One region of the Falsiruegeria litorea R37 genome, then DNA from elsewhere that is predicted to be linked to it. Evidence: riboswitches for the same ligand, from Rfam matches in the RefSeq annotation. Region 1 holds a riboswitch; the other holds the start of a gene.
The links. Region 1 has a riboswitch for thiamine pyrophosphate ahead of thiC (phosphomethylpyrimidine synthase ThiC). Riboswitches for the same ligand answer to the same signal wherever they lie in the genome.

Region 1 (15,100 bases):
TCAAGACAGGCTACACCCGCGCGGCGGGTTTCAACCTGGTGGCCTCTGCCAAACGGGGCAACGAGCGCATCATCGCAACCGTGTTTGGCGGCAAATCCAGTTCGTCGCGCAACGCCAAGGTGGCCGAGCTACTGGACCTGGGCTTTCGCCGCGCACCGTCGCGGGCGCCAATCCGCAAGCCGAGCCGTCCTGCCTATGTTGGCAACACCACAGCGGGCGGCAGCGGCAAGACGATTCGCTTGGCCGGTGCACCCAAAACCAGCCTACGTCCGCAATCTCGTCCCGCAGCAGGCGCTGTTCTGGTGGCTGAAGCCGCCAAGCAAAACCAAGACAGCATCCAGGCCAGCATTAATGAAGTCATAGCCGAGGTTGGCTCGGTGGCGCCTGCAGCCCCGGGAACGCGACCCGCGCTGCGGCCAGAAAACCTGGTTCTGACTTCGGTCGACCCCGAGCCGGCAGCCGCACCGCAGCCTGAGCAAGAGGTTGTGACCCGCTTGTCGACATCTGGCGGTCATCACTGGGGAATCAACGTCGGACGCTATACCAACCGCTATCAGGCCGAGAAAGTTCTGTTGCGCACTGCCCTAGCCGAGATGGCAACACTCGACGGGACCTTGCGCAAGGTCGATCAATCGACCCGTGGTTTCGACGCAACATTCCAGGGCATGACGCGCGATCAGGCTGATCTCGCATGCCGCCGCCTGAAGGCCCGTAACGTGACCTGCTTCATGATCGGCCCATCATAGAATTTACCACCAGCACTACCTCGTAAGATTTGACCGCGGAGCTCCGCGGTCATTTCTTTTGGGGTGACCCTTGTTGCGTTGGAGGGGGAACTCCCGCCCGTCGTCGATGTTTCTGACGAAACACCTCCTCCCGTTGGGCCGAGCCTCGCTGCGCTCGGCGGTTGGCGAATGGGGCGAACCGGTTCCCCGATCGGGACCACGCCGAGCCGAAGGCGAGGCGCCTGGCCCAAGGCCGCTAGCGGTGCCGACAAAGTCGGGATCGCTCGGGTGCGGGAGGTCTATCTGAATTGGTCTTATCAGCACTCTAGAACTGGAGCGTGGCCTTTGCCGTGCATATCGGTTACCCAAAGCGCACGCAGGGGGGTCCCACCTAGGGGACTGAGAGGCTGACGGTGCATCACGCACGGCGACGCGACCCTTTGAACCTGACCCAGTTGATACTGGCGGAGGAAGCTAGGGCATCGCAAACGCCGGGATCATGACCCGCCGCCTTGCCTGAGACGAGAGGGCCGTACACCCTCTTTTGCATCCAAGCCCACGTCATCTGTGTCTTTTTGAGTGAAACGCTTGAGGAGCACTGACATGAACGTCCCCAATCCAAAGATCACCACAGGTGGCTTGCCTGCCGCGCGCAAGATCTATGTGTCCGGCACGCAGCACCCCGACATCCGGGTGCCGATGCGCGAAATCTCGGTTCACCCGACCGCCGGAGAGCCGCCCCTGCCGGTTTATGACAGCTCGGGACCCTACACCGACCCGGACGTGCAGGTAGACATCAAGCGGGGCCTTGCCCCCCTGCGCCGTGCCTGGATCGAGGCGCGTGGTGACGTCGAAGACTACCAAGGCCGCGAAATCACCGCAGCCGACAACGGTTTTGTCGAAGGCGACCGGCTGACGCCCGAGTTTCCTGTCAAACCACGCCCGCTGCGCGCCAAAGATGGCAAGGCAGTCACACAATTGGCATATGCTCGCGCGGGCATCGTCACGCCAGAGATGGAATTCATCGCCATTCGCGAAAACCAACTGCGCGAAGCGGTGGTAGAGGCGCGTGACGGCAACGACTGGGGCGCCAACATCCCCGACTACGTCACACCCGAGTTTGTAAGGGACGAGGTTGCCGCAGGCCGCGCTATCATCCCGGCCAACATCAATCACCCCGAAAGCGAACCGATGATTATCGGCCGCAATTTCCTGGTCAAGATCAATGCCAACATGGGCACCTCAGCTGTTACGTCCAGCATGGAGGAAGAGGTCGACAAGATGGTCTGGTCGATCCGCTGGGGTGCCGACACGGTGATGGACCTGTCGACTGGTCGCAACATCCACAACACCCGCGAATGGATCATCCGCAACAGCCCTGTACCCATCGGCACCGTGCCCATGTATCAGGCGCTGGAAAAGGTGAACGGCATCGCCGAGGACCTGACATGGGAAGTCTTCCGAGACACGCTGATCGAACAGGCCGAACAGGGCGTCGACTACTTCACCATCCACGCAGGCGTGCGCCTGCACATGGTGCCGATGACCGTGAACCGCGTGACCGGCATCGTCTCGCGCGGCGGCTCGATCATGGCCAAGTGGTGCCTGCATCACCACAAGGAAAACTTCCTTTACGAGCATTTCGACGAGATATGCGACATCTGCCGCGCCTATGACGTGTCCTTCAGCTTGGGCGACGGTCTGCGCCCCGGTTCCATCGCGGATGCCAATGATGAGGCCCAGTTTGCCGAGCTGGAAACTCTGGGCGAACTGACCAAGATCGCCTGGGCCAAGGATTGTCAGGTGATGATCGAAGGACCCGGTCACGTCGCCATGCACAAGATCAAAGAGAACATGGACAAGCAGCTGGAGTGCTGCCACGAAGTTCCGTTCTATACGCTTGGGCCGCTCACCACGGATATTGCACCGGGCTATGACCACATCACGTCCGGCATTGGGGCGGCCATGATCGGTTGGTTTGGCTGTGCGATGCTTTGTTATGTGACGCCCAAAGAGCACTTGGGCCTGCCGGACCGGGACGATGTCAAAACAGGCGTGATCACCTATAAGATCGCCGCCCACGCTGCCGATTTGGCCAAGGGTCTACCGGGGGCGCAGCGTCGCGACGATGCCTTGTCACGGGCCCGGTTCGAATTCCGCTGGGAAGATCAGTTCAACCTGTCACTCGACCCGGACACGGCACGTGAATTCCACGATCAGACCCTACCCAAGCAGGCCCACAAGGTCGCGCATTTCTGCTCCATGTGCGGGCCCAAATTCTGTTCGATGCGAATTTCGCATGACATCCGCACCGAGGCGCAGAAAGAGGGGATGGAGGCGATGGCTGCCAAATTCCGCGAAGGGGGCGAGCTTTACATGCCAACCAAGGAGCCAGCCGAGTAGTCGATTCCAAAGGTTGCGTTGACACGCAAGCCGATCGCGGGTGGCGCGAAACGCGCCGCCCATGGGGGCGGTCGGCGCGTCGCCACGCTGCGCGCGGCCAGGAACAATAAAAACTTACCTTTCGAACTTGGTCACCTCGACCCCACCCTCGGTCAGGCAGCGCTTTACCGAGCGGGCAATCTGCAACGCCGTCGCGCCATCGCCATGCAGACAGATCGTATCGATCGAGGTCTCCAGCCGCTTTCCGCTCTCAGTGATGATCGCGCCTTTCTTGACCATTTCCAGAATGCGCGGCCCTGCGACATCCGCATCATGGATGACAGCCCCCGGCAGCGACCGATCCACAAGTGTGCCGTCATCATTGTAAGCCCGGTCGGCAAAGATTTCGCCAACCCATTTGCATCCCAACTCGCGCACGGCCTCTTCCTGCTTGGTCACGGCCAGCACCATCACGATGATATCCGGATCCACGTCCAGCGCGCCCTGATAGCAGGCCCGCGCCATGTCCAGATCAACCGAGCACATGTTGGCCAGCGCCCCATGCAATTTCAGATGCCGCACCTTGGTCCCCACGGCCTGCGCCATGCCCATCGCCGCGCCGAGCTGGTAGCGCACCAGATTGCGCAATGAGGCATGCGGCACCTTCATGTTGCGGCGACCGAACCCTTGCAGGTCGGGAAAGCCGGGATGCGCCCCAATACCGACGCCGTTTTCCGCCGCGATTGTCATGGTCTTGGCCATCACATCCGGGTCGCCCGCGTGAAACCCGCAAGCGATGTTGGCCGAGGTGATCACCTGCAACAGGTTCTCATCATCACCCATCTTCCAGGGGCCGAAACTTTCGCCCATATCCGCGTTCAGATCGACTTGGGTCATTCATTGTCTCCTTTGTCGGTGGCCGAAACCACACCGCTGATGAGTTGGTAGGACAGAAGGTCCGAAATGTCATTCGGATCACGCACCAGGGGCTCGACCTTACCAGGCAGGCGCGCCAGATCGCGCGTGAATGCGGCCTGCAACTCCGCCGCCTCTTCGAGCGTCACATACTTGAACCGGATCGCACCCCCTGCCGGGGTCTGCGCCGCGCGCGGCAAGTCACACGGCAACACGGTTGCAATCCGGGGGTACCCTCCGGTTGTCTGACATTCGTTGAGCAGGATGAAAGGGTTGCCGGTGCCCGTCATCTGGATATCACCTGGCGTGATCACCTCGGACAGGATATTGAGCTGGCCTTTGGCGGCAAAGCCCTCGCCCGCACTGTCCAACTGCATTCCCATGCGGTTGGCCCTGGGGCCACGGGTGAACTCTGTCTGTTCGAACCGGTCCAGGGTCGCATCATCAAACAGGTCACTCTGGAAGCTGCGCACAACATGCAGGGTGCCGCCTTGAAATCGGTCGGACACGGCAATCTTTTGCGCGGCATCCCCAGTGTCTTGCCCAACAGGCAGCATGTCGCCCGCTGCAACCACCTGCCCGACCTTGGCTGTCAGATGCACCGCACGCGAACCCAGGAAGGGGTCCGAAGAAATCCCGCCGCCCACGTGCAGATATCCATAGCTGCCCCGCGAAACGGCCCCAAGGCTCAGGCGCTGCCCCTTTAGCAGCTGGTGCGAGGCGTTCCAAACCGCAGGCGTTCCATCAATGCTGCACGCCATCGGCGCCCCGGTCAGGGCGATGCGCATGTCTTGGGACGCTTCGAATTCGCCCCCCATCCCCGCCATTTCCAACGCTGCAAGCTGCGGCGACTGCCCCAGCAACGCCGCGCCCTCGTGCAAGGCCATCAAATCGGCGGCACCCGCCCGCGAGAGCCCCTGGTCCAGATAACCCGCGCGCCCTTGATCCTGGATCGTGCACGCGGGACCAATGCGAAGAACACGCAAACTCATGCCTCGATCTCCTCGATCTGAGCACCGCCAAAGCCGTCTTCATTGCGGGTGCGGATCTCGTCCAACTCGTCAGGTGTGATCGACACAAACTGCATCTCATCCCCCGGGTTCAGTGCAAACGTCGGCGCGCGCCCCGGCTGAAAGCAGCGAAACGCAGTCTGACCTACGTGCCGCCATCCGGTTGGGGTCGGTCCGGAAAACAACACAAACTGCGAGATCGCCAGCACCAACGCACCCTCAGGCACCATGGGGTTCAGCTCTTTAAGGCGCGGAATGTCGAACGCAGGCTCCAGCGGCCCAAGGTATGGCTGACCCGGCGCAAACCCGATTGTGAGCACCCTGACACGGGACGCCGCGAGTCTTTCAACAGCGTCCGAGGCCGACAGGCCCGCGGCCGCAGCCGCATCTTCGAGTTGCGGCGCAAGGTCTGTTCCATAGACCGTGGGAACACGCCAGAACTTGCGCCCCTTTGGCAACCGCGCCGCGTACCAATCTCGGTCGTCCAGCAATCGAAGCAACCAAGCCTCGCACTCGGCATGGCTGAACTGCGAAGGGTCGAACCGCACATAAGCCGACGCCAGCGAGGTCGAGGTTTCGATCACGCCCGCCAGCCGCTCGGACTCCATCATCCCTCGAAAAGCCAGAGCAGCGCGGTTCGATGTTTCGGTCATCGTTTCCGCAAAAGTCACAAGCATCCCGTCCAGCCCGACATTGCGCACTACAGGGAATGGATCAGCGTGGGTCATAAAGCCTCCGCAACAGGGTTGGGGTCAGGTACATGGGAAACTGGTAACACCCCAGAAAAATCAACAACGGTTCGGTTATCTCGGGCGAAAGCGCCACAAAGAAAAGAGCAAAGTTCCGGTTACCCGAAACGATCGAGATCGGAACGGCGTCCGTGTGTCCTTTGGCCTTCAGCAGCACATAGGCTACGATCTGCGCGCCAAAGTTGATGGCAAAGGCCGCGACCAACCAAAAGGCAAGCTCTGCCGGATCGCGTGCAAAGGCCGGGCGGATCGCCGACATCAGCGCAATCACGATGACCGCCAGCGCAATCACCGTAAGCCCGTCCACCGCGCTCCGCGCATCGTCCGACAGCTTTGGGAACCCGAAATGCCGCAAGGCAAACCCCAAGGCCGCCGCGATCAGGATCACCACCAACAGACGTCCTGCCGCCAGCAGTGTGGCCTGCAATCCGCCAAGCTCGGGCAGCAGATACATCACCGGGACACAGGTCAGCGGCAAGATCGCCGTGCCCAGGATTAAAAGCCTCAGCGCTGGGGCGGGCTCATGCCCCAACAGGATCGAAAAATTCGCCGATCCCGTCACCGAGGGTGCTGCCAGCATCAGGACGATGGCCATTGCCAGGGGGGTGAACGGCGCCCCGAAAGCCCACAGCCCGAACAGGAACGCCAGTGGCAAGCCCAGTTGCAGACACAGCGCCGTGACGGCGGTGTTGCGCAGATCGCCAAGGTTCCCCATCGCCTCACGCGGGCCGATCCGGAACGCCGTCAGAAAGAGCAGCAAGGCCACCATTTCCGGGATCCAAGGCCTGAGGATGATGGCCAAGTTGGGCAATGCCAACCCCGCCACCAATCCGATGATCAGGCCAAACTTTCCATGCCGGGCGATGAACGCCAGCCCATTGCCGAACATGTCACGTCCTCTGCCTTAGCCGCCTGGCCCAGACCGTAGGTTGTCGGGCAACCAGGTTGCAAGGTCGGGGAAAGCGATCAGGACAAAGACCATCAGCACCATGATCATGAACATCGGGAAGGCCGCGCGGGCGATGAAGCCCATCTCGTGCTGCGTCATTCCTTGCATCACAAAGAGGTTGAAGCCGATGGGCGGTGTGATTTGTGCCATCTCGACAACCACCACGATGAAGATGCCGAACCAGATCAGGTCGATGCCCGCCTCGCGCACCACAGGCTCCAGCACGGCCATGGTCAAGACCACGGTCGAAATCCCGTCCAGGAAGCAGCCCAGGATGATGTAGAACACCAGCAGGACCATCAGCAGCCAGAACTTGGTGAACTCCCAGCCTGCGATCAGCTCGGCCAGTTCCTTGGGCAGGCCGGTCTTGGCCATTGCGAACTTCAGGAACGCAGAACCCGCCAGAATCAGCGCAATCATGGCCGAGGTCCGCACCGCACCGATGGTGCTGTCGCGGAAGGTCTGCCAGTTCAGCGACCCTTGGATCAGTGCCAGGACCCATGCGCCGACCACACCGATGGCCGCAGCCTCGGTCGGCGTTGCAAAGCCCAGGTACATCGACCCGATCACCGTAAGGACCAGCAGGATCACCGGGATCAGAAAGCGCGAGTTCTTGAGTTTGTCCATAAAGGACATCCCGTCTTCTTGCGACGGGTTCCAACTCTTGGAGAGTTTGGAATAGACCGCCACATAGATCATGAACATCGAAGCCAGAACCAGACCTGGCAGGACGCCCGCAAAGAACAGTTTGATGATCGAGACACCATCAATGGTCACGCCGTAGACGATCAGGGTCAGCGACGGCGGGATCATCAGACCAAGTGTCGCCGCACCGGCCAATGTGCCGATGGTCATCGTCTCAGGGTAGTTGCGCTTGCGCAGCTCGGGGATCGACATTTTGCCCACGGTGGTCAGGGTCGCAGCGGACGAGCCCGAGACGGCCGCAAAGACGGTACAGCCGACGATATTGGCATGCACCAAGCCACCCGGCAGTTTTGCCATCCAAGGCGAAAGGCCTTTGAACATATCCTCGGACAAGCGCGTTCGGAATAAGATCTCGCCCATCCAGATGAACATGGGCAGTGCCGCAAGTTCCCAGGATTTCGAGGCCGACCAGATCTGGCTGACCATGTCCTGGCCGATGGTGCGCGAGTTGGAAAACAGTTCCAGCGCCACCCAGCTGACGCCCATCATGGCGATACCGACCCAAACGCCGCTGCCCAAAAGCAGGAACAGAACGGCGAGGAAGATCACGACAAGTACGACATAATCCATTGCCTCAGACCTCCTGCGTTTCGACGTTGTCGTGTTGGATGCGGTGCTCACCCTTGAAAATCAGGTGCAACAAATGATCGGTCAGCGCGATGGCCAGGATCACACCGCCGATCACCATGACCGATTGCGGGATCCACAGCGCAGTCTTGTCTTGCGCCTGGCTGACATCGTTGAACTTCCACGACCAGAATACGAACTGGCGTGCATGCCAGCAGAAATACCAGACCACAGCGGCAGAGACGGCAAAGCACCAGATATCCACATAGCGCTTCATACCCGGTCCAACCGCATTGAGCAGCAGCGACACCCGGATATGCGAACCGCGATTAAGCGCTGCTGCAAAACCCAGGAACGAGGCCGCTGCCATGAAATAAGCCGCATACTCTGGCGCGCCGGGGAACACCTCGGACGACCAGCGGGCCAGCATTTGCAGCAGGATCAAGGCCAGGATGGCGATCATACAGAGCGCCGCGAGTATCTCTGAAAGTCTGTATATGTAATCGAGAACTGCCCTAAGGCCGCGCAGAACGCCCATGATGTCACCCTCCCATCGGATGTAGTTCGGGCGGCACGTGACGCGCCGCCCGGTGTTCCAGTCGTTACTGTGACGCCTTGAAGGCATCGACGATGGCTTTGCCTTCGTCGCCGGCGGCTTCAAGCCACTCGTTGGTCATGGTAACGCCGATTTCTTTCAGCTCGCCCGTCATCTGCTCGGACGCCGGACCAACGCTCATGCCCCCGTCACGCAGACCTTGCAGCGTGAACCCGGTGTATTCCTTGGCGCGCCAGTTGCCCGCGTACTCCGCCAGCTCGGCGCAGCCTTTGATGACGTTCTTGTGGGCGTCGGCGGTGTCGGCCCAGACTTCGGAGTTCACCATCACGTAGTTGCGCGGCAGCCAGGCATCCACTTCGTAGAAAAAGCCCAGGCTTTCCCACACTTTGCGGTCATAGCCGGTCGAACCGGACGAGACCATGGATTCCGCCACACCAGTGGCAAAGGCCTGGCTGATTTCAGCCGCTTCGATGGTTACGGGCAGCATGCCGGTCAGTTCTGCCAGACGCGAGGTGGCGTTGTTGTAGCTGCGGAACTTGATACCTTTCATTTCGGCAACCGAGTTCACTTCGTTCTTGAAGTACAGGCCCTGTGGCGGCCACGGAACAGCGTAAAGCAGCGTCAGGTTCTGCTCGGCCAGCAGCTTTTCGATCGACGGCTTGGCCGCTTTCCACAACTTGGCACTGTCATCAAACGAGGTGGCCAGGAACGGGATCGAGTCAAAGCCAAAGAGCGCGTTTTCATTCTGGTGACCCGACAGCAGCCGCTCACCGATGGGCGCCTGACCGGTCTGGATCGCGCGTTTGATGTCAGCTCCTTTGAACAGCGAGCCGGACGGGTGGGTCACAATTTCAATCTCACCACCGGTGCCGGTGGTCACGCATTGTGCAAACTCTGCGCCGGTCGCCGAATGGAAGTTCGACGCCGAATAGGCCATCGGCATGTCCCAGGTTTCCGCCGCGGCAGGCAACACACTGGCAGCGGTCAGCGCCGTTGCAGCCATCAGGTTGGTAAAGGTCTTCATTGTCTTCTCCCTTGGTTGGACTGTCTTTTTTGGTTCTATCCGGCCTTCGTGTAGCGGGCCGGTGAATAGATGCTCAGATCAATGTTGGGCGCTTTGCCCGAAATCAGTTGCGCCAGGATGCGGCCCGTCTTGGGGCCCCCGGTCAGGCCGATGTGGTGGTGCCCGAACCCTGTGTAGGCCCCTTTGAGATGCGGCAGCTCTCCGATCACCGGGATCGAATCCGCCGGTGCAGGGCGATGTCCCAGCCATTCCGTCACATGCGACGCCCGCAGCCCCGGAAACACCGCACTGGCATTGCGACGCAGCAGGTCTAGCGGCGCCTCGGACGGCCCCGCCTCCAATCCGCCGAACTCGACCGTACCGGCCAGACGCAGGCGCCCCTCCATCGGGGTGGCCACGAATTTATACGCCGCGACCATGACAGGGGTCTTGGGCATCACGGTAGGTTCCCAGAATTCCAAATGATAGCCGCGCTCGGCCTCGAGCGGAACGTCGAGCCCCAGTTTTTTCGTCAACGCCCCGGACCAGGCCCCCAACGCGACGACCGCTGTATCGCAGGGAATTGTCTCACCACCTGCACGGACGCCGGTGACCTGGCCGTTCTCACGCGCGATGTCTTCGACATCCGCAATGATCAGCTTGCCGCCCTGAGACACGAAATGATCCGCCAGATCCTTGATGTACTGCCCGGGATCGCGAATGCGGCCATGATCCTTCAACCGCGCAGCAAAACCCAAATCGGGAGAGTAGACATCGTCATACGCGCGGAAGGCCTGCCCCTCTAACTCATCCCATTGGAACCCGTTCGTCTTGCGCAGGCCCCAGCCAAAGGAATCCGTGCCATAGTGCGCACGGTCATTGTAAGCAAAGAGGTAGTCGGTCGGCACGATCCAATGCTCGGCCCCCGTCCCCTCGGCCAATGCCAAGTGATCTTGCAGGCTGTCGCCAACAATGGGTGTCAAAGCCTCAGCGATCCGCCGGGTGTCATCGGCGTTGGCATGGCTAAGGTATTTGGTCAGCCACGGAAGAAGTTTGGGCAGATACCCCCACTTCAGGAACAGCGGTTGATTGGGGCTGAACAGCATCTTGGGTGCTTTGGCCAGCAGGCCGGGCCCCGTCACCGGCACGATCGAACAAGACGCCAGGATGCCGCCGTTGCCATAAGACGTCCCTTCGGCCGGCCCCTTGCGGTCGATGATGACCACCTTGTGCCCTTCCCGTTGCAGCCAGATCGCGGTCGAAACACCAACGATGCCCGCCCCGATCACAACAACGGTCTTGCTGTCCTGCATCACACCCCTCCCCCGGCTGTGAATTGACCTGCGTCTGGTGATTCCAATGTCGTAAGCATGTCACCTTTTCGCGATACGTCAACAAAATGTTGACAAATTATCATCGTTTGCCATTCTTTACCCATGACCAAAACCTCTGACACCCTTGGCCCCGTTGTTTCCTCGGCCCATCTGGCCGAAGGGAGCTTTCCCGAAGTTTCCGAGTTCGAGTTTGGCCTGATCATTGCCAACAACGCCTTTTCGCGCTGGACCGAACGCGCCATGGCTGCGGCCGGGCACCCCGAACTGTCGGCGCTGGACGTTCTGGTTCTGCACACTGTGCGCCATCGCGGGCGCCCCAAGAAGCTGGCCGACATTTGCCTGGTGCTGAATGTCGAAGACACACACAACGTCAACTACGCGGTCAAAAAGCTGAAGAAATCGGGACTTGTGAGCGACGGACGGCTGGGCAAGGAAAAAACGGTTGAGGCGACGGATCAAGGCATTGCCGTGTGCGACCGCTACCGCGAGATACGCGAGAACCTGTTGCTTAGCGCCATGAACGAGCTTGGCTTTGAACCTGAGCAGCTCAGCCGCCTGTCCGCGCTGATGCGCCTGATGTCTGGCCAATACGACCAGGCCGCGCGCGCCGCAACGGCCTTCTGACATCCTACCGCTCATGACGACGTCCTGACGGAAAAACGTTTCATCTTGTCCAGGTCCGGCCGCGCGCCCAAGCCGGGCGAATCCGGTACAACCACCTGACCATTTTCCACCTGAAACGGCGTTTCCAGAATATCTTCGGTCAGGAAATAGCTGGCTTGATAGAATTCGCAGCCCAGCGTGATCTCAGGTGTTGCAGCGATCATGTGGGTGCCGGCAAGATGCGCCAATCCCGCTTCGAACATGTCGCCGCCATAGGCCATCAATCCGTTGGCCGCTGCGATCCGGGCGACCGACTGGCCTCGGGCAAGCCCGCCGGACTTCATGATCTTGATCGACACGCCGTCACAGATCCCTTCACGGGCGGCGCGGACCATATCCTCGGGGCCAAAGACGCTTTCATCCGCCAGCAACGGCACATCCGTCATCCCGCGCAGTTGGGCCATCATGTCGAAGTGATGAAAACGCACAGGCTGTTCGATGAAATCGGGCTGAAACTGCGCCACATCAAGAACGCGGGGAATCGCCTCTTCGATCTCGAGCCCTTGGTTATAATCGACGCGCACGCCAAATTCGGGGAAGTCCTGCGCAATCCGTTCCAGGCGCATCACATCAAATGCATGATCCTTGAACCCGGTCTTGAGCTTGATGAGGCCAACGCCATCCGCCCGCAAACGCTCCATCAAGGCGATATCCGCGTCGAAGTCCGGGTTGGCGATGGAACAGCTGAGCGGGATGGTGTCACGGCATTTGCCACCCAGAAAGGCCCAAACCGGCAGGCCCGCAATGTGTCCGGCCAGGTCCAGCAAGGCGGATTCAAGCGCTGCCTTTGCCTCGGTGCAATGGGCCACGGCGCGCTGCGCCTTGGCCATGATTGCCGCCCGATCGCCAACCTTCTGCCCAACCACCAGCGGGCGCAAATAACGATCCAACGCGGCATAAGTCGCCTCGGGCGTACCTGTGAACACGGACCAGGGCGAGGCCTCGCCAAACCCCTGATCGCCACTTTCAGACGTCAGACGGAGGACGACGATCTCGCACGATCCCTCGACCCGACCGATCCCATGATCGCGTGCCGAAACAACCGGCACGGCCAAATGCCAAACATCAAACCCCGTAATGGTTTGCGACAAATCCGACATGCAGCCCCCATCCTTTTGCGCGCATGTGAATTTTGGGCAAGCCGAGCCATCATTTCCAATACTATTTTCTACCCAACCCATAAGTTTGAATGATATAGATCAGGCATGAATGCTTCTTTCCGCCAGTATCAGGCCTTTCATGCCGTCATCGAGACCGGCACCGTCACTGGGGCTGCTGCCCAATTGGGCATCTCACAGCCCGGCATATCGAACTTGTTGAACCAGCTCGAGCGGGCGACGCGGCTCAAGCTGTTTGAACGCAATCGGGGTCGCCTGGTGCCAACGCCCGAGGCCGCCTTGTTGTTTGATGAGATCGACACGCTGGTGCGTGGTTTGGATCACGTGAACCAGGCGGTGATCGACCTGCAAAATCAGCAAGCCGGGCAACTGCAGATCGCCACCAACCACTCGCTGGCATTTGGCTTTATGCCGTCGCAATTCCGCAAATTTGCCGAAACCCGCCCCAACCTGACCATCTCGTTCCAATCACAGTTTTCGACACGTGTCCAAGAATGGGTGATGGCCGGCCTGTTCGAGATCGGGATTTGTGAGCTGCCCTTGCGTCACGACGGGCTAGAGGCCCGCAATTACTACTTCGAAACGCTGTGCGCCGTGCCCGAAGACAGCCCCCTGGCGGAGCATGAGGTGCTGACGCCCAAAATCATGGACGACTATCCTTTCATCGTCATCGGCTCCGAGCACATGGTGAACCGCCGCGTCCGCGAAGCGTTTCAGACCCATAACGCGAAATGGCGGATCACCTGTCACACGGACCTGTTTCGCAACGCCCTGAACCTGGTGAAACACGGGTTTGGCGCCACCTTGATTGATCCCTTTACGCTGTCCAGCGACGACGGCCAGGGCTACGTCCTACGCCGATTCGAGCCGCACATCCTTCTGGACATCGTCATCGTAACCGCCCGCGACCGCCCGATTTCCGCAATCGGACGGCAGTTCATGGACCAGGTGTCGGAACAAATGGAACAGATGGCTGTGCGTCGTGGTCGCAGGTGAAAGACACTGGATGTCAGCCGAGTTGGCAGAACGTTCAATTTCGCTCTTGTCCTTCGTTTCGGAAAACCATAAACGGGTCAGCGGAGACGTGGCCGAGTGGTCGAAGGCGCTCCCCTGCTAAGGGAGTAGGCGGGAAACCGTCTCGAGGGTTCGAATCCCTTCGTCTCCGCCACCACACAACTAAGATGCGATCTTTCGGCGCTGATGGGCCTTTTGCCAAATAAGACGCTCACTATTCTGTGCTGATGCTATCAGTTCAGGTTTCGGTTGATCACGGTGTCTATGCCTTGAGATAGGTCACATCGAGTTTGACCGTCTTCGCATGGGACAGCTACAGGGAAACGGTCATGGTATCGCCCATTCTCAGAGCTGCGCATTAGGCAAAGCAACAAAAACCGATGCAACCTGAACTTAATCGCACCGGTTGATCAGGAGAAAACCGTCAACCCAGGCTTCTCCTGATCAAACGCCCTGTCAACTCGCCTGCGCCAGAAGCGAGGCGTTGCCTCCTGCTGCCGTGGTGTCGATGCAGACGTGCCGCTCGAGATAGCAGCGGTCGCCAAAATCCTCGTCATTGATCAGAGGGATGAGCGCACCATCGCGTGTCGCCAGGACCTTGCGCATCCGTCGCAGCTCGTCTTCGGGTGCCCAGGATACCACTGCATCGAACCCGGTCAGATGGGCCAATTGAACTGGATCGACGGATCCATCGACTTGGCTTTGGCCTTTGGCTCCTGGTGCGACGACGACAGCAGTACATCCATGCGCGCGCGCAATTTCAGCCTGCTGTCGGGCAGCTTCAAGCGTTGGCCCCAAGCACAAGAACACGCCGCGACCATAGGTGGACAGCACGTTGGATTCTCCTGTAGGCCCAGGGAGTTCCTCTTGACTCAGCGATGCGCGCGCGGGGCGAGGTGTCGTATTTATGGCCTCTTGAACGGCGCTTTCGCTGGCAAAGGCAGGTCGGCTGAATTCGATGCTCCGTGTCTTTGGCTGCGCGAACCGTTTCACATAGGATGGACCACCAGCCTTGGGTCCCGTGCCAGACAGGCCTTCGCCGCCAAACGGCTGAGACCCCACAATCGCACCGATCTGGTTGCGGTTGATGTACATATTGCCAACGTTCAGCTGAGAAGTGACCTGTTCAATCCGATCGTCAATGCGCGAATGCATGCCAAAAGTCAGACCATATCCCGTGGCATTGACGGCAGCGACAACCGCGTCCAGGTCAGAAGCCTTGTAGGTCGCGACATGCATGACCGGGCCAAAAATCTCTTTTCCCAGATCGGCAATGCCGTTTACTTTCAGCACCGTAGGCGGAACAAACGTTCCCTCGGCAGGCGTCGCCAGTTCTTTCAGCACGCGACCGTTCGAGCGAGCCAATTCGATGTATTCGCGGATTTCATCCAGCGCATCTGAGTTGATGAC
Region 2 (15,100 bases), on a different contig from region 1:
TTCAGCTCCAGCGCCCGTTTCGCCACCTCGCGCGGGTAGACCGGAACATGATCCACGGTGCCGCGCGCCTGTTCCTCGTCTGCGATCAGCACGTTCTTGCGGTCCAGGTAGAACACCCGGAATTGCTCGATCTCACGATGCGCCATAGTGGTATGGCAATAATCCAGCAGCGCATCCCAGCCCGAAATCACCTGCCGCTGCATCACCCGCGCCCGCGCCATCCGATGGGCCGAGGCCTCAAGGATCTTGAGGTCCGTGATCACCGCGTCGCCCACGCCCTTGACCTCTTGTAGCCGCTCAACCGGGGCTGTCAGCACCCGGTTGAAATCACCAAAGGTATCCAGCAGCAACCGCGCCAGAGGCTTCACATCCTGACGCGGGATCGAGCGGAACAGCACCAGCTCCAATAGCTCATAATCCGGCATGGCCGCCGCCCCGCCCTCCATGAACCGCTCACGCAGGCGTTTGCGGTGATCCTTGATGTAAGACGGCAACCGACCCGTCGGCAGCGGGGCCTCGGGCGCCTCATCGAGGTCAAACAGCATCGGGGCTTCGGCAAAGGCATTTTGGGTCATATTCTCAGCCTCCGCCCGAATCGGTTTCTGAAAGGTTAACCGCCCTCGCCAGCCATGCGTGTTGTGGCCTTGCGCACGGCAATGTGCAGCAGGACAGAAAACACGCCAAGCGTCAGCATCGCGGCAAACATCAGATCGGTTTTAGCTCGACCGTTGGCCAGAAGCATCAGATAGCCCAGCCCCTTGGACGCGCCCACCCATTCGCCAATCACAGCCCCGATCGGCGCATAAACCGCCGCCAGTCGCAGACCCGACGCCAGATTCGGCAAGGCCGCCGGAATGCGGATGTGCCAAAGCACCGCGCGCGGACTCGCCTGCATCGTACGCGCCAGATCCAGGTAACCGGGCGGCGTACGCATTAATCCATCAAAAAACGACGACGTCACCGGAAAATAGATGATCAAGACAGCCATCGCCACCTTGGACCACAGCCCATACCCCAGCCACAGCGTCAGGATCGGCGCCAGCGCAAAGACCGGCAAAGCTTGTGTAAACACCAGCATTGGCTGCACCAGAACCCGCGCCACGCGCGAGGTCGCCAGCTGAATCGCGGTTACAATCCCCAACGTCGCCCCGGCGGCCAAACCGATTACAACTTCGATCCCAGTGATCAACGTGTGTTCGGCAATGATTGCTCGGTTCTTCCACCAGGTTTCCGCCACCAAAAGCGGTCCGGGCAGGATGAATTTGGGCAGGTCCGTCAGGGTGACAATCAGTTGCCAGACAGCCACCGCAAAGGCAGCAGCCGCCAAGGCGGGAAGGTAACGCGTCATGCGGCTTCTCCCCTCAATAGGCGCAGCAAGGCCGCTTGGGCCGCCAAAGTCTCCAGATCGTCCACCTTACGCGGAACACCAGCCTGCGGCGGCGGGCAATGGGTCAGCCCCGATTGCTCCATGACGACGATGGAATGCCCAAGCCGAGCGGCCTCTCCCGGATCATGGGTCACCAGCAAGACCGTGCGCCCCGCAAGCAATTCCACCGCCAGATCTTGCATGTCCGCTCGCGTCTGCGCGTCCAGTGCCGAAAACGGTTCATCCAGCAAGATGACAGGCTTGTCCTCCATCAACGTGCGTGCAAGCGCCACGCGCTGCCGTTGCCCGCCCGAGAGTTCCGTTGGTTTCTTGTCGGCGTGTTCGGTCAATCGCACGCGACCAAGCAACCGTTGCAACCGCGCCTGATCGGGCTTTTCGCCCCGCAATCGCGCCCCCAACGTGATGTTCTGCGTCACGGTTGCCCAAGGCAGCAACAGATCGTCCTGCGCCATGTAGGCCACGCGCGGCACGACCTCACCGCTATCCGATGCGGTGATGGAGCCGTCAAACACCGCCCCTGTCTGCAGCCCGGCGATCAACCGGAGCACAGTGGATTTGCCAACGCCCGAGCCGCCCAACAGGCAGGTCCATTTCCCCGCTACCAATGACAGCGACAGCGGCGCAAAAAGCTGCGCCGTGCCGATGTTGGCCTGCCCCTGAAAGGTGACCTCGGGCGCGTTCATTATGGGGTCATCCCCATCTGCCAGAATCCGACCTCAAGCTGGGTCGCCATGTTGAAGGTCTGACACAGGCCATCCCAACGCGGCAGTTGGTCATAACTGTCACCCAAACGGCGCGCCAACGCACCATCCAGCAGCTCACCCACAGCGCGGACCGACCCCTGATACTCATCACCCGCATAGGTGTTGATCCAATCACGATAGGTCTCGCTGGTGGCCTCGTCCGACAGACGCACACCGATCTCGCCATAGCCCATGACGCAAGGGGCAAGTGCTGCCAGCAGGCTGAGCAGATCGCCGGAATAGCCCGCTTCGAGCACGAAGCGGGTATAGGCCAGGTTTTCGGGCCGCTCGGGCGTAGCGAACAGTTCGTCCTGAGAAATCCCCGCTTCGGCACATATGCCGATGTGCAGCTTCATTTCTTCGCTGATCAGACCGTTCACCGTGGCCGAGGCCAGCAGCATTTCCTCGTGCGTTTCCGATTTCACCACCGCCAGCGCCCAGGCACGACTGAAATGAACCAGGAACACATAGTCCTGCCGCAGGTAATGCAGAAACGCTTCCCGCGGGAGGGTGCCGTCTTTCATCCCCTCCACGAAAGCGTGGCGGGTATAGTCCCGCCACACATCGCCCGCAGCCGCGCGCATCAGGCCGAAGGCGCGGCCATAATCGGGTGCGCCGCTCATTTCGCGGTCACGTCCACGGCAATCGCGTCAACCGGGTTGATGCTGTCGATCATGCCGCTGTCTTTCAGGAACGCTTCGAACCGGGCATAGCGGCCGTGATCGAAACCGGCGGGACGCAGGGCAAAACGCGGCAGGGTGTCGACCCAGGCGCGGGCGTTCAGCTCATCCTGCAGCTCGGTCGAGGTACTCGAGAAGATTTTCCAGCTGTCTTCGGGGTTGTTGACGATGTATTGGGTCGCCAGCTCGGTCGCGCGCAGGAAGCGGGCCACTTTGTCGGCATCCATCGTCTCGGGGTTCGCCACATAGATCAGTTCGTCATAGGACGGCACGCCCTCTTCCTCGATGTAGAAGCAGGTGCCCGGCTCGCCTTCGATGTCCATCTGGTTCAGCTCAAAGTTCCGGTAGGCACCGATCACGGCATCCACCTGACCCGACATCAACGACGGCGAGAGCGAGAAGTTGACGTTGATCATCTCAACATCGCTTAAGCTGACGTCATACTTGCCCAGAACCGCACCCAGAACCGCCTCTTCGACACCAGCGACCGAGAAACCGATTTTCTTGTCTTTCAGGTCGGCGGGCGATTTGATCGGGCCGTTTTCCAGAACCAGCAGGCAGTTCAGCGGGGTCGCAACCAGGGTGCCAACACGCTTGAGCGGTAGGCCCTCGTGGATTTGCAGGTGCAGCTGCGGCTGGTAGGACACGGCCAGATCGGCCTGACCAGCCGCAACCAGACGCGGCGGGGCCGACGGGTCGGCGGGTGGAACGATCTCAACCTCAAGGCCCTGATCGGCGAAATAGCCCTTTTCCTGCGCCACGATGATCGGCCCGTGGTCGGGGTTGATGAACCAATCCAGCAGGACGGTCATCTTGTCGGCGGCCATCGCCGGGGTTGCGGCCAGCATGGCCAAGGCGGTCAGCATTTTTTTCATGTTCGCGTTTCCTTGTGCTTCATGAGGTTGCGGCCGCGACAAGAACAATCTCGCCCGGCCAAATCTGTTGAATGCGCTCTGCCGTGCGCCAGGCCCTAAGGCCCGTGGCACAACACAGCGCAATGCGGGTTTCGGGGGTGGGCAGATGGTTCTGCACCTCCTCCGGCAGGATGCGGTTGGCAGAAGCATGGATAGGCTCTGGGGCCTCCTCAGCTCCGCGAAGTTCGACGATCATGTCCTGATCGGTCAGTTCAGATGGGGCCGCAAAACGCAAAGCCGTTTCCGGCTCAGGGGCACCCTCAAAGCGGAACGCGGTACTGCGATAGGTCTGCGCGTCGAATTGCACCATCTGGCCCAAGGGCGACGGGGCCATGCCCAGCAGAACTGCCAGTGCCATTTGTGCCTGTAGAGCGCCGATCATGCCCACGACCGGGCCCAAAACACCTGCTGTGGCGCAGCTTGCGCCGCTGTCGGGAGCCTCCGGGAAAATGGCGCGCAAGGAAGGCGCGCCGCCGCAGAACCCACCGACATAGCCACCCAGCCCAAGCACCGAGGCGCTGATCAACGGCTTGCCTTGCTTGAGACATTCGTCACTGAGCGTATAACTGGCCGCGTAGCTGTCGGCACAGTCCAGAACCAAATCGGCCTTAGCAACCAATTCAGCTACATTTGCCGGTGTTAGAGCCTGTTTTCTTACCTCAACAGTGATCTCCGAGTTGATCGCACGGCAGCGCCCTGCCGCCACTTCGGCCTTGGACGCATCACAATCCGCTTCGGTAAACAGCGTCTGCCGGTGCAAATTAGACAGGGCAACAACGTCCGCGTCCAGCAACAGCAGATGTCCCACACCAGCCCCCGCCAGCAAAGGCAAAGCAGGAGCCGCCAACCCGCCGCAGCCCACCACCAGAACACGGGCGCGAGAAAGGCGATCCTGCCCCTGCGTCCCGACTTGCGGCAAGATCATCTGGCGGGCGTAACGGTTCATCTGGTCGCCTCAAGCCACTGACGCACGCGACCTTCGGGGTCGTCGTTCAGAGTGATGTCGGTCACAGCCGATACGATGTCTGCACCGGCCTCCAAAACGCCCGGTGCGCGCTCGACACTCATCCCGCCGATACCAACCAGGGGGATGTCGCGCACGCGCTCTTTCCATTCGGTCACGCGCGGCAGGCCCTGTTGGTGCCATTTCATCTTTTTCAGGATGGTCGGATAGACCGGACCAAGCGCAACATACTCCGGATCCATCGCCAGAACCCGCTCCAATTCGTCATCGTCATGGGTCGAAACACCCAGCTTTAGACCCGCTTTTCGGATCGCAGACAGGTCCGCGTCATCCAGATCTTCTTGCCCCAGATGCAGCCATTCAACGCCCAGATCAATCGCAGCCTGCCAATAGTCGTTGATCACAAGTGTGCAGCCATGATCGGCGCACAAATCACGACCCTTGGCGATCTGCGCACGGATCACATCGTCCGGCTGATCCTTGATCCGCAGCTGCACCAGCTTGATACCCAGAGGCAGCATCCGCTCCAGCCAGTCGGTGTGGTCAAAGATGGGATAAAAACGATCCAGGCTCATGACAGAAATGCCTTTCCAATGACAGGAGTCGAAGGCTCGGCCATATCGCGCGCCTCGATCGGGTCGGCCTGATGCGCCAAACGCCCGGCCTGGACCGCCAGCGCCATGGCCTTGGCCATCAACTGCGGCTCGCCTGCGCGCGCGACGGCTGTGTTCAGCAGCACGGCGTCATAGCCCAACTCCATCGCGTGTGACGCATGGGACGGCAGACCAATGCCCGCGTCCACCACCAGCGGCACATCGGGGAATTCGGCCCGCATCGCGCGCAGGGCGTATTCGTTGTTCAGCCCCCGGCCCGAACCAATCGGCGCGCCCCAGGGCATCAGCACCTCACACCCGGCTTCTAGCAACCGTTCGCCTACGATCAAATCGTCGGTGGTATAGGGGAACACCTGAAACCCGTCTTCGGTCAGGATGCGCGCGGCCTCGACCAGTTGGAACACATCCGGCTGCAGACTATCGGTATGCCCGATCAGCTCCAGCTTGATCCATTTGGTGTCGAACACCTCGCGCGCCATATGGGCGGTGGTGACGGCCTCTTTCACCGTGTGGCAACCAGCTGTGTTGGGCAGGATCAGCACGCCCAGGTCCTGGATCATTTTCCAAAACGTCTGTCCTGCGCCGCCTTCACGTCGCAGCGACACCGTCGCCACACCCGCACCACTGTCACGGAACGCTTGCTCCAGGATCGCGGGGCTGGGATATTGCGCTGTGCCCAACATCAGCGGGTTGGGCAGCTCAGTGCCATACAGCGTCCGCATCACCTCAGCCCCCCTGCATCGGGGCGAGCACTTCGACCCGGTCGCCATCATTCAGCCGGTGACCGGCGCGCAGGGACGAGGGTACAAAATCCTCATTCACTGCCGTGGCAACCCTGCCCGAATAACCGCACTCATCAAGCAAAGCGGCCAAGGTCTCGGCGGCCACCTCGCGGGGTTCGCCATTAAGCACGATCTTCATCGACCATCTCCGAATGTTTGTTGTCCAGCACCAGGTCCGCGACACCACGCGCAACCGCAGGCGCCAGCAGATACCCGTGCCGATAAAGGCCATTGGCATAAACCCGCCCGCCGATCCGGCGAATACGCGGCAGGTTGTCAGGAAACGCAGGTCGCAGATCGACACCGATTTCCAGAACCTCGGCCTCGCCAAAGGCCGGGTTGAGTGCATAGGCGGAGCTGAGCAATTCCAACATCGAGCGCGCGGTGATGCGACCCGAATCCTCACTTTCGATCATCGTGGCGCCCAGCATGTAAACGCCATCGCCACGCGGCACGATGTAAAGCGGCAGGCGGGGGTGCAACAGTCGAACAGGCCGGGTTAGAGCCACATCAGGGGCGCGGATCACCAACATTTCGCCCTTGACGCCGCGCAGATCAGTCAGCGTATCGCGTGCGGACAGACCCCTGCAATCAATGACGTTTTCCAAGCCTTCCGGAGCAACGGTTTGATGAAAGGTCACACCCTTATCGACCAGCGCTGCATGCAGATCGGCCAATGCCTTTCGGGGATCGAGATGCGCCTCCTTGTCAAAGTACAACCCTTTGCCGAACGCCCCCAAATCAGGCTCTAACTCGGCGATTTCGCCGCGCCCAACATCAATAAACCCCTCGGTCCGTCGTGAAAACCGGCGTAGATCAGGCAGGTCGCGCGCGTTGGCAACCACCAATGTTCCCACATAAGTCACATCCGTCTTGTCGGCCCACCATCCGATAGCCTCTTGCCCCAGACGCAGCACGGGCTCTTCGGCGTTCTCATATTCACACCAGGGCGCCAACATGCCCCCGGCCCACCATGAACAGCCATGCGGCCCTGGGGGGCCAGCGGGGTCATAGACATTCACCGTGGCGCCACGCGCAACCAGTTCGGTCGCGACCGACAGACCGGCAACGCCCGCCCCTATGACGGAAAAATCGCTCATGCCCAGACCTTGTGGAAGTGATGCACAGGCCCATGGCCGTGGCCGACGCCCAGAGTGTCGGCCTGAGCAATCGCGCCCTGCAGATATGCGTGTGCTTGCGCGACCGCCTCGGGCAGGTCCAATCCCTTGGCGAGACCAGCCGCAATTGACGAAGACAAAGTGCAGCCAGTTCCATGAGTGTTCTTGGTATCCCGACGCGGCGCAGCGTAATCGCCCGCAACGCGTTCATCAGCCAGCAGCAGATCATGGCAGACGTCGCCTTCGGCATGACCGCCCTTCATCAGCACCGCATTGGCCCCCAGTGAACACAGAGCCATCCCCTGCTCTACCATCTCTTCGGGGGTTTCGGCGACCATCCGGTCCAGCAAACACGCGGCCTCGGGGAGGTTCGGCGTTAGAACGGTGGCGCGCGGCAAGAGCACATCGCGCAGGGTTTGCACCGCCTCGCGCGCCAGCAAGGCGTCACCAGATTTGGCGATCATCACCGGGTCGAGCACCACAGGACCGTCGAAACCTGTGATTCCATCAGCAACTGTTTGAATGATCTCGGGCGTGGCCAGCATACCGATCTTGATCGCACCCACGTTCAGATCGGACAGAACCGCATCGATTTGCGCCGCAATCACATCCAGCGGAATGCCATGCACCGCCGTCACCGCTTGTGTATTCTGCGCCGTCACGGCGGTGATCACACTTGCACCGTAAACACCCAGCGCTGACATCGCCTTGAGGTCCGCCTGAATGCCCGCGCCGCCGCCGCTGTCGGATCCGGCGATTGTAAGCGCAATTGATGCCATCGGTTGCTCCATCATCTAGGTGGGCAATCGGAGCATGGAAGGTGAGCCTGTGACTAAGACCGTTTCCTACGCCGGAATTGCCCGGATCAGGTTCGATGGGTTGGTGGTAGACACCTCTCAGCCAATGCAGGCACCCCAACGGTTGGCGCGAACATCTCAGGGGTTGGGCAGTTTATCAATAGCCAAAAGCCTTGTTTTGTGGGTCCAGTCTGGACTTATTGACCTTTCCAGATACAAAAAAGGCCGCCCATTTGACGGGGCGGCCCTTGTTTTGGAGTGTGCTGGTGTCAGCCCTTCATGCCATCCCAAAAGGATTTGACCGACGAGAAGAAGGTCTTGCCTTCGGGGTTGTTGTCCTCGCTCAAGTCCTCAAACTCTCGCAGCAGTTCTTTTTGGCGGCTGGTCAGGTTGACCGGCGTCTCTACGGCAAGTTCGATGAACATATCGCCGACGCCACCGCCGCGCAGGGCAGGCATCCCCTTGCCACGCAGACGCATCTGACGACCAGATTGGCTGCCAGCAGGGATCTGCACCCGGCCACGACCGCCATCAATGGTCGGCACTTCGATCGAACCACCCAAAGCAGCATTCGCCATCGAAACCGGCACACGACAATAGAGGTTCACGCCATCGCGTTCGAACAGTTCGTGCTGGGCCACCTCAACAAAGATGTATAGATCGCCCGGAGGACCACCGCGCATCCCGGCCTCGCCCTCGCCAGCCAGGCGAATGCGGGTGCCAGTTTCGACACCGGCAGGGATATTCACAGACAACGCGCGATCTTTTTCGACGCGGCCTGCGCCCTGGCAAGACTTACAGGGGTTCTTGATGATCTGACCCAGGCCCGAACAGGTCGGGCAGGTCCGCTCTACTGTAAAGAAGCCCTGCTGTGCACGCACCTTGCCCATGCCCGAACAGGTCGGGCAGGTGGTGGGTTCGACACCACCTTCGGCGCCGCTGCCGTCGCAGGACGAACAGCTAACCGCAGTCGGCACGTTGATTGTCTTTTGCATGCCGGCAAAGGCATCATCCAGAGACACTCGCAGGTTATAACGCAAATCCGAACCGCGCGCGGCACGACGTCCACCGCCACCGCGTTGGCCACCCATGAAATCGCCAAAGAGATCGTCAAACACGTCCGAGAACGCTGACGAGAAATCGCCAGAGCCGAAGCCAGCACCGGGACGACCACCGCCGCCGCCCATGCCATTTTCAAACGCAGCGTGACCAAAGCGGTCATAGGCTGCCTTTTTCTCGGCGTCCTTCAGGACCTCATAGGCTTCGTTGGCCTCTTTGAACTGAGATTCTGCGTCTGGATTGTCCTTGTTGCGGTCAGGATGCAATTCCTTGGCCTTCTTGCGAAAGCCCTTCTTGATCTCGTCCGCCGAAGCGCCCTTGGCCACGCCGAGCACGTCATAATAGTCACGTTTTGACATCCGTTATTCCTTCTGCCTCAACGAAAGAGGGCCGGTCCGTCGACCGGACCGGCCCCTTTAAGCCCGGTTAAGCGTTACTTGCGCTTGTCGTCGTCCAGATCTTCGAACTCGGCGTCAACGATGTCATCGACGACGGGGCCAGCGTCAGCCGCTGCCGGCTCTTCGTCTGCTTCGTCCTGGCTCGCCTTGTAGATCGCTTCGCCCAGCTTCATGGCCGCTTCGGTCACGTTCTGGATGCCCGATTTGATCTTCTCGGCGTTGTCGGTTTCGATCTCGTCCTTCAGAGCAGCGATTGCCAGCTCGATGGCTTCGATGGTGGTCGGGTCAACCTTGTCCGCGTGCTCTTCCATCGATTTCTCGGTCGAGTGGATGAGGCTCTCGGCCTGGTTTTTCGCCTCGATCAGCTCGCGGCGTTCCTTGTCGGCTTCCGCGTTTTCTTCGGCGTCCTTGACCATCTTTTCGATGTCGTCATCCGACAGACCACCCGATGCTTGGATCGTGATCTTCTGCTCTTTGCCGGTGCCTTTGTCCGAGGCGCCAACCGACACGATGCCGTTGGCGTCGATGTCAAAGGTCACTTCGATCTGCGGCATGCCGCGCGGTGCGGGCGGGATGTCTTCGAGGTTGAACTGGCCGAGAATCTTGTTGTCGGCCGCCATTTCACGCTCACCCTGGAAAACGCGGATGGTCACGGCGTTCTGGTTGTCTTCGGCGGTCGAAAAGATCTGGCTCTTCTTCGTCGGGATGGTGGTGTTGCGATCAATCAGGCGGGTGAACACACCGCCCAGGGTTTCAATACCCAGGGACAGCGGGGTCACGTCCAGCAGAACCACGTCTTTGACGTCGCCCTGCAGAACACCGGCCTGAATGGCGGCGCCCATAGCAACAACTTCATCCGGGTTCACACCCTTGTGGGGCTCTTTGCCAAAGAACTTGGTAACCTCTTCGATCACCTTCGGCATCCGGGTCATACCACCGACCAGAACAACCTCGTCCACGTCCGCCGCAGACAGGCCCGCGTCTTTCAGAGCGGCCTGGCACGGCTTGATCGACGCCTTGATCAGGTCACCCACCAGGCTTTCCAGCTTAGCGCGGGTCAGTTTGATGACCATGTGCAGCGGCGTGCCCGAGGACGGATCCATCGAGATGAACGGCTGGTTGATTTCGGTCTGGCTGGCCGAGGACAGTTCGATCTTGGCTTTTTCAGCAGCTTCTTTCAGACGCTGCAGGGCCATCTTGTCCTTGGTCAGGTCGACATTGTGCTCTTTTTTGAATTCGCCCGCCAGGTAGTTGACGATGCGCATGTCAAAGTCTTCACCACCCAGGAAGGTGTCACCGTTGGTCGATTTCACTTCGAACAGGCCATCGTCGATTTCCAGGATGGTCACGTCGAAGGTACCGCCACCAAGGTCATAGACCGCGATGGTTTGGGTTTCTTCCTTGTCCAGACCATAAGCCAGAGCAGCCGCGGTCGGTTCGTTGATGATACGCAGCACCTCAAGACCGGCAATCTTACCTGCGTCCTTAGTGGCCTGACGCTGAGCGTCGTTGAAATACGCCGGAACGGTGATGACGGCCTGCGTGACTTCTTCGCCCAGATAGCTCTCGGCGGTTTCTTTCATCTTGCCCAGGGTGAAGGCCGAGATTTGCGACGGCGAATACTTTTCGCCTTTTGCTTCAACCCATGCGTCACCGTTACCACCGTTCACAACGTTGAACGGCAGGTTTTTCTTGTCCTTTGCCAGATGCTCGTCGTCGAACCGACGGCCGATCAGGCGCTTGACACCAAAGACGGTGTTGTCAGGGTTGGTGACCGCCTGGCGTTTTGCCGGCTGACCGACCAGACGCTCTTCATCGGTGAAGGCGACGATCGAGGGCGTGGTCCGCGCCCCTTCTGCGTTTTCGATAACCCGGGGTTGCGAACCATCCATGATGGCGACGCAGCTGTTTGTTGTACCCAGGTCGATCCCAATAACTTTGCTCATGTTCGATCCCTTTTCTCTTCAAGGCGATTACCCGAGGCCTGAACCCGTTGTGGCATCCCGACCTCGATCCGTTTGCACGAATGGCCCTACACCATCGCGCGTCCCGGCGTATATAAGGTCGCGTGAACGGGCCTGCAAGCACTGTGAATTGCAGGTTTTCTGGAATCTTGGGCCTTTTTTGACAAGGTTTCGCTAACGAATGGGGAACAGCGGGTGGCGCGGCTTTTGATACAGGGGTTCGAGGTTTGGAAATCCCATCTGGATTCCAAGGCCCAAACCGATCTGATCCAGGATTTGCGCCCCATCCTGAAGGGCGCCCCACTGTTCAGCCCGACCACGGCGTCGGGCAAGAAAATGTCGGTGCGGATGACGTCGGCCGGGTCCTGTGGCTGGATCTCCGACACATCTGGCTATCGCTATGAACCCAATCATCCAGGCGGACGGGCATGGCCCGCGATTCCGGATTCGATCTTGTCGATCTGGCGCGATACCACAGGGCTTGATCGCCTGCCGGACAGCTGTTTGATCAACTACTATGGCGAAGACACAAAGATGGGCCTGCATCAAGACAAGGACGAGGCGGATTTTTCCTGGCCTGTCGTCTCAGTCTCTTTGGGTGATGATGCGCTGTTCCGCATGGGCAACCCGACACGCGGCGGCAAAACCGAATCCCTTTGGCTCAGCTCTGGCGACGTGGTGGTGATGGGTGGCGAAGCGCGACTCAGCTATCATGGCATCGACCGCATTCGGTTCAAATCATCGCGCCTGCTGCCCAAAGGTGGGCGTATCAACCTGACGCTGCGGGTCGTGACTTAATGCGCGACAAGGCTGCAACAGCCGGAATACAGCGCGCCATCTTGGTGCAGATAATCGACATCCAACCCATAAGCCCGGTCGGACATTCCATCCGAACACTGCTGTACCCGCACCATTGCCACGCCAGACAAGCCAACCGTCAAAGAAAACCGATCAATGCGACCACGGGCCTGCTGCATCACATCTGCCGTCATGCTCATCGCTTGCAACCCCAAACCGTCGAACCGGGCCTGCGCGCCTTGCTCGACCTCAAGCGTCCAGAATGGTTCGGTTCCGGAACACGACAGCTTGCGGGCGATGGGAACATCCGGGTTTTCGGCCTGTGGCGCAAGAAAGCGAAAGGACACCCATCCTGACGCCTCGCCCGAGTTTACAAGCCCCCACTTGCCATCAGGGGAGCGGTCGACCACTTCGACGTTTGTGGCGTTATGAGCCAGCTCTGAAATCTTTTCGGACGACGCGCTGGCAGATGCGCGCACATTCAATACGTCATCAGCAGCAACGCCGGTCACATCGTGAAGTTGTGGCAAGGTGAACGCCCAGATCGTTCCAGGCCAGATGGCCAAAAGAAGGACCCAAACACGTATCATCGCCGCGCATACCAACTGCTCGACACCTGACGGCGCGTGTAAAACTCAAGCATCAACCCAACCATGATCAGCGCGATTCCCACCCAAAACGCATATTCCCAACTGGAATTGCGGGGGTAGTAGTTTCGGAACACAAAACCACGACATTGGTCGATGCAGTGAAACAGCGGATTCCAATCAAACATTGCCAGCATGAACGGCGGCAGCGAATTGGCCACAAACATCTTGCCCGAAGCGATCATGTTTGCCCGCTGATAAACAGTGCTCATGATACCCACAAGCGTCGGGAGCCATGGTTTCATCGCAAAGAACACCAGCCCGACCGAACAGCCAGTGAACCACGACAACATCAACATGGCAAAGGCGCCGCCCGGGTTATCAATAAAGACCGGGGTGACCGCGACATGATACCCGAACAGAATGATGAACAAGGTCAGCAACTGGGAATAAAGCGATCCGATGGCTGCGGCCAAAAGCGCGATGATCGTGTTCATCGGCGCGTGTTTCATCATGGCACTGTTTGGCCCCTCAGCCCCCATCACGGCACCGACCGCCTTGATGTGCACCATGAACAGGAAAACCCCGGACATGATGTACAACAGAAAATCGCCCCGGATTGCACCACCGCGCAAACCCAGCACGGTGAACATCAGGTAGAAGACCATGACAAACACGACGACTTGCATCATGTTTTTGCCCAGTGCGATGAACGCATTGTTGTGTCCCGCCCGAACGGACCGAACCACCGCGTGAAAAATGATCTCTGCCATGGTGAACGCACCACTTAGCAGGGATTTATGCTGTCGATATCCAAACACTTAAACGGTTTCCCATGACACTGCTCAACAAATTGGCACGGAATTCTTGCTGTTCCGTTGCCTGCAAAGCATAAGAACAGCAGGCCCAATAAGCAACAAAACACAAAATCGGAGCATTTTTGTGACCTACGACGACCTTATTCCCGTGATCCGCAGGCTGGCGCTCGAGGCGGGCGACAAGATCATGGAGATCTATAACTCGGATGATTTCGACGTGAAGGTCAAATCCGATGACAGCCCAGTGACCGAAGCGGATGAAGCGGCAGATGCCCTGATCTCGGCTGGGCTGCGCGCAGCATTTCCCGATGTGTTGCTGGTGACCGAAGAGCAGGCCGCATCCCATTCGACCAAGGGCGACACCTTTCTGATCGTCGATCCGCTGGACGGCACCAAAGAGTTTATTCACCGCCGCGGCGATTTCACCGTCAACATCGCGCTGGTCGAAAATGGCACCCCAACACGCGGTGTCGTCTATGCTCCGGCCAAGGGTCGCATGTTCTTTACACTGGCCGATGGTCAATCGATCGAGGAAACCGGCGTATTGGACAAGGAAACGGTAGGGTCTGTGCAACCGATCTCGGTGTCTAATGCCGACAATGACGCGCTGCTCGTCGTGGCCTCAAAATCGCACCGCGATCAGGCGACCGATGATTACATCAACAAATACAACGTCAAAGACAGCAAAAGCGCGGGCTCTTCGTTGAAGTTCTGTCTGGTCGCCACGGGCGAGGCCGACATCTACCCCCGTGTGGGCCGCACCATGGAATGGGACACCGCCGCAGGACATGCAGTTCTGGCCGGCGCAGGCGGCAAGGTCGTGCGTTTCGACGATCACACTCCGCTGCAATATGGCAAGGACGGTTATGCAAACCCGTTTTTCATCGCCTATGCGCCTGATGTTGAGTTGAAGGAGGCCTGATGTCCGTCCTGATCGCCATCCCCGCCCGCTATGCCTCAACCCGCTATCCCGGCAAACCATTGGTGCCGTTGACAGGAGCGTCAGGCAACAGCCAAACTCTGATCGAACGGTCGTGGCGCGCCGCGATGGCGGTGCAGGGCGTTGACCGCGTTGTGGTTGCCACCGACGATGACCGTATCCGCGAAGCCGCCGAAGGGTTCGGGGCCGAGGTGGTGATGACATCCGAGAACTGTGCCAATGGCACAGAACGCTGCGCCGAAGCACATGAGGTTCTTGGCGGCGGGTTTGACATTGTGGTCAACCTACAGGGTGACGCACCCCTGACGCCCCATTGGTTTGTCGAGGATCTGGTCGCGGGCCTGAAGAGCGCGCCCAATGCAGGTGTTGCGACACCCGTGCTGCGTTGTGATGGCGAGGCGCTGAACAGCCTGCTCAACGACCGCAAGCATGGCCGTGTGGGCGGCACCACCGCCGTTTTCGCGCGCGACAATAGCGCGATGTATTTCTCGAAAGAGGTCGTGCCCTTTACCGCACAGACCTATGGCGATACCGACC

Region 2: linked by a shared signal. The riboswitch ahead of thiD (bifunctional hydroxymethylpyrimidine kinase/phosphomethylpyrimidine kinase) and the one ahead of thiC (phosphomethylpyrimidine synthase ThiC) in region 1 are both predicted to bind thiamine pyrophosphate.

What each region holds. Positions count from the first base shown of each region.
Region 1 covers NZ_FWFO01000004.1:13,486-28,585, reverse strand. The annotation lists gene TRL7639_RS18165 (D-alanyl-D-alanine carboxypeptidase family protein) at 1-746, shown strand, start outside; TPP riboswitch at 1,094-1,215, shown strand; gene thiC (phosphomethylpyrimidine synthase ThiC) at 1,329-3,128, shown strand; gene TRL7639_RS18155 (LamB/YcsF family protein) at 3,243-4,004, opposite strand; gene TRL7639_RS18150 (5-oxoprolinase subunit C family protein) at 4,001-5,014, opposite strand; gene TRL7639_RS18145 (5-oxoprolinase subunit B family protein) at 5,011-5,760, opposite strand; gene TRL7639_RS18140 (hypothetical protein) at 5,747-6,670, opposite strand; gene TRL7639_RS18135 (TRAP transporter large permease) at 6,686-8,005, opposite strand; gene TRL7639_RS18130 (TRAP transporter small permease) at 8,010-8,540, opposite strand; gene TRL7639_RS18125 (TRAP transporter substrate-binding protein) at 8,605-9,582, opposite strand; gene TRL7639_RS18120 (NAD(P)/FAD-dependent oxidoreductase) at 9,618-10,874, opposite strand; gene TRL7639_RS18115 (winged helix DNA-binding protein) at 10,998-11,519, shown strand; gene TRL7639_RS18110 (enolase C-terminal domain-like protein) at 11,531-12,658, opposite strand; gene TRL7639_RS18105 (LysR family transcriptional regulator) at 12,764-13,672, shown strand; tRNA gene TRL7639_RS18100 (tRNA-Ser) at 13,755-13,844, shown strand; gene putA (bifunctional proline dehydrogenase/L-glutamate gamma-semialdehyde dehydrogenase PutA) at 14,147-15,100, opposite strand, start outside.
Region 2 covers NZ_FWFO01000005.1:83,723-98,822, reverse strand. The annotation lists gene radC (RadC family protein) at 1-575, opposite strand, end outside; gene TRL7639_RS20310 (ABC transporter permease) at 611-1,348, opposite strand; gene TRL7639_RS20305 (ABC transporter ATP-binding protein) at 1,345-2,070, opposite strand; gene tenA (thiaminase II) at 2,070-2,753, opposite strand; gene TRL7639_RS20295 (ABC transporter substrate-binding protein) at 2,750-3,685, opposite strand; gene TRL7639_RS20290 (HesA/MoeB/ThiF family protein) at 3,705-4,670, opposite strand; gene TRL7639_RS20285 (thiamine phosphate synthase) at 4,667-5,263, opposite strand; gene TRL7639_RS20280 (thiazole synthase) at 5,260-6,024, opposite strand; gene thiS (sulfur carrier protein ThiS) at 6,029-6,223, opposite strand; gene TRL7639_RS20270 (FAD-dependent oxidoreductase) at 6,207-7,184, opposite strand; gene thiD (bifunctional hydroxymethylpyrimidine kinase/phosphomethylpyrimidine kinase) at 7,181-7,981, opposite strand; TPP riboswitch at 8,028-8,129, opposite strand; gene dnaJ (molecular chaperone DnaJ) at 8,269-9,417, opposite strand; gene dnaK (molecular chaperone DnaK) at 9,492-11,402, opposite strand; gene TRL7639_RS20250 (alpha-ketoglutarate-dependent dioxygenase AlkB family protein) at 11,616-12,218, shown strand; gene TRL7639_RS20245 (SH3 domain-containing protein) at 12,215-12,748, opposite strand; gene TRL7639_RS20240 (ABC transporter permease) at 12,805-13,578, opposite strand; gene cysQ (3'(2'),5'-bisphosphate nucleotidase CysQ) at 13,748-14,545, shown strand; gene TRL7639_RS20230 (3-deoxy-manno-octulosonate cytidylyltransferase) at 14,545-15,100, shown strand, end outside.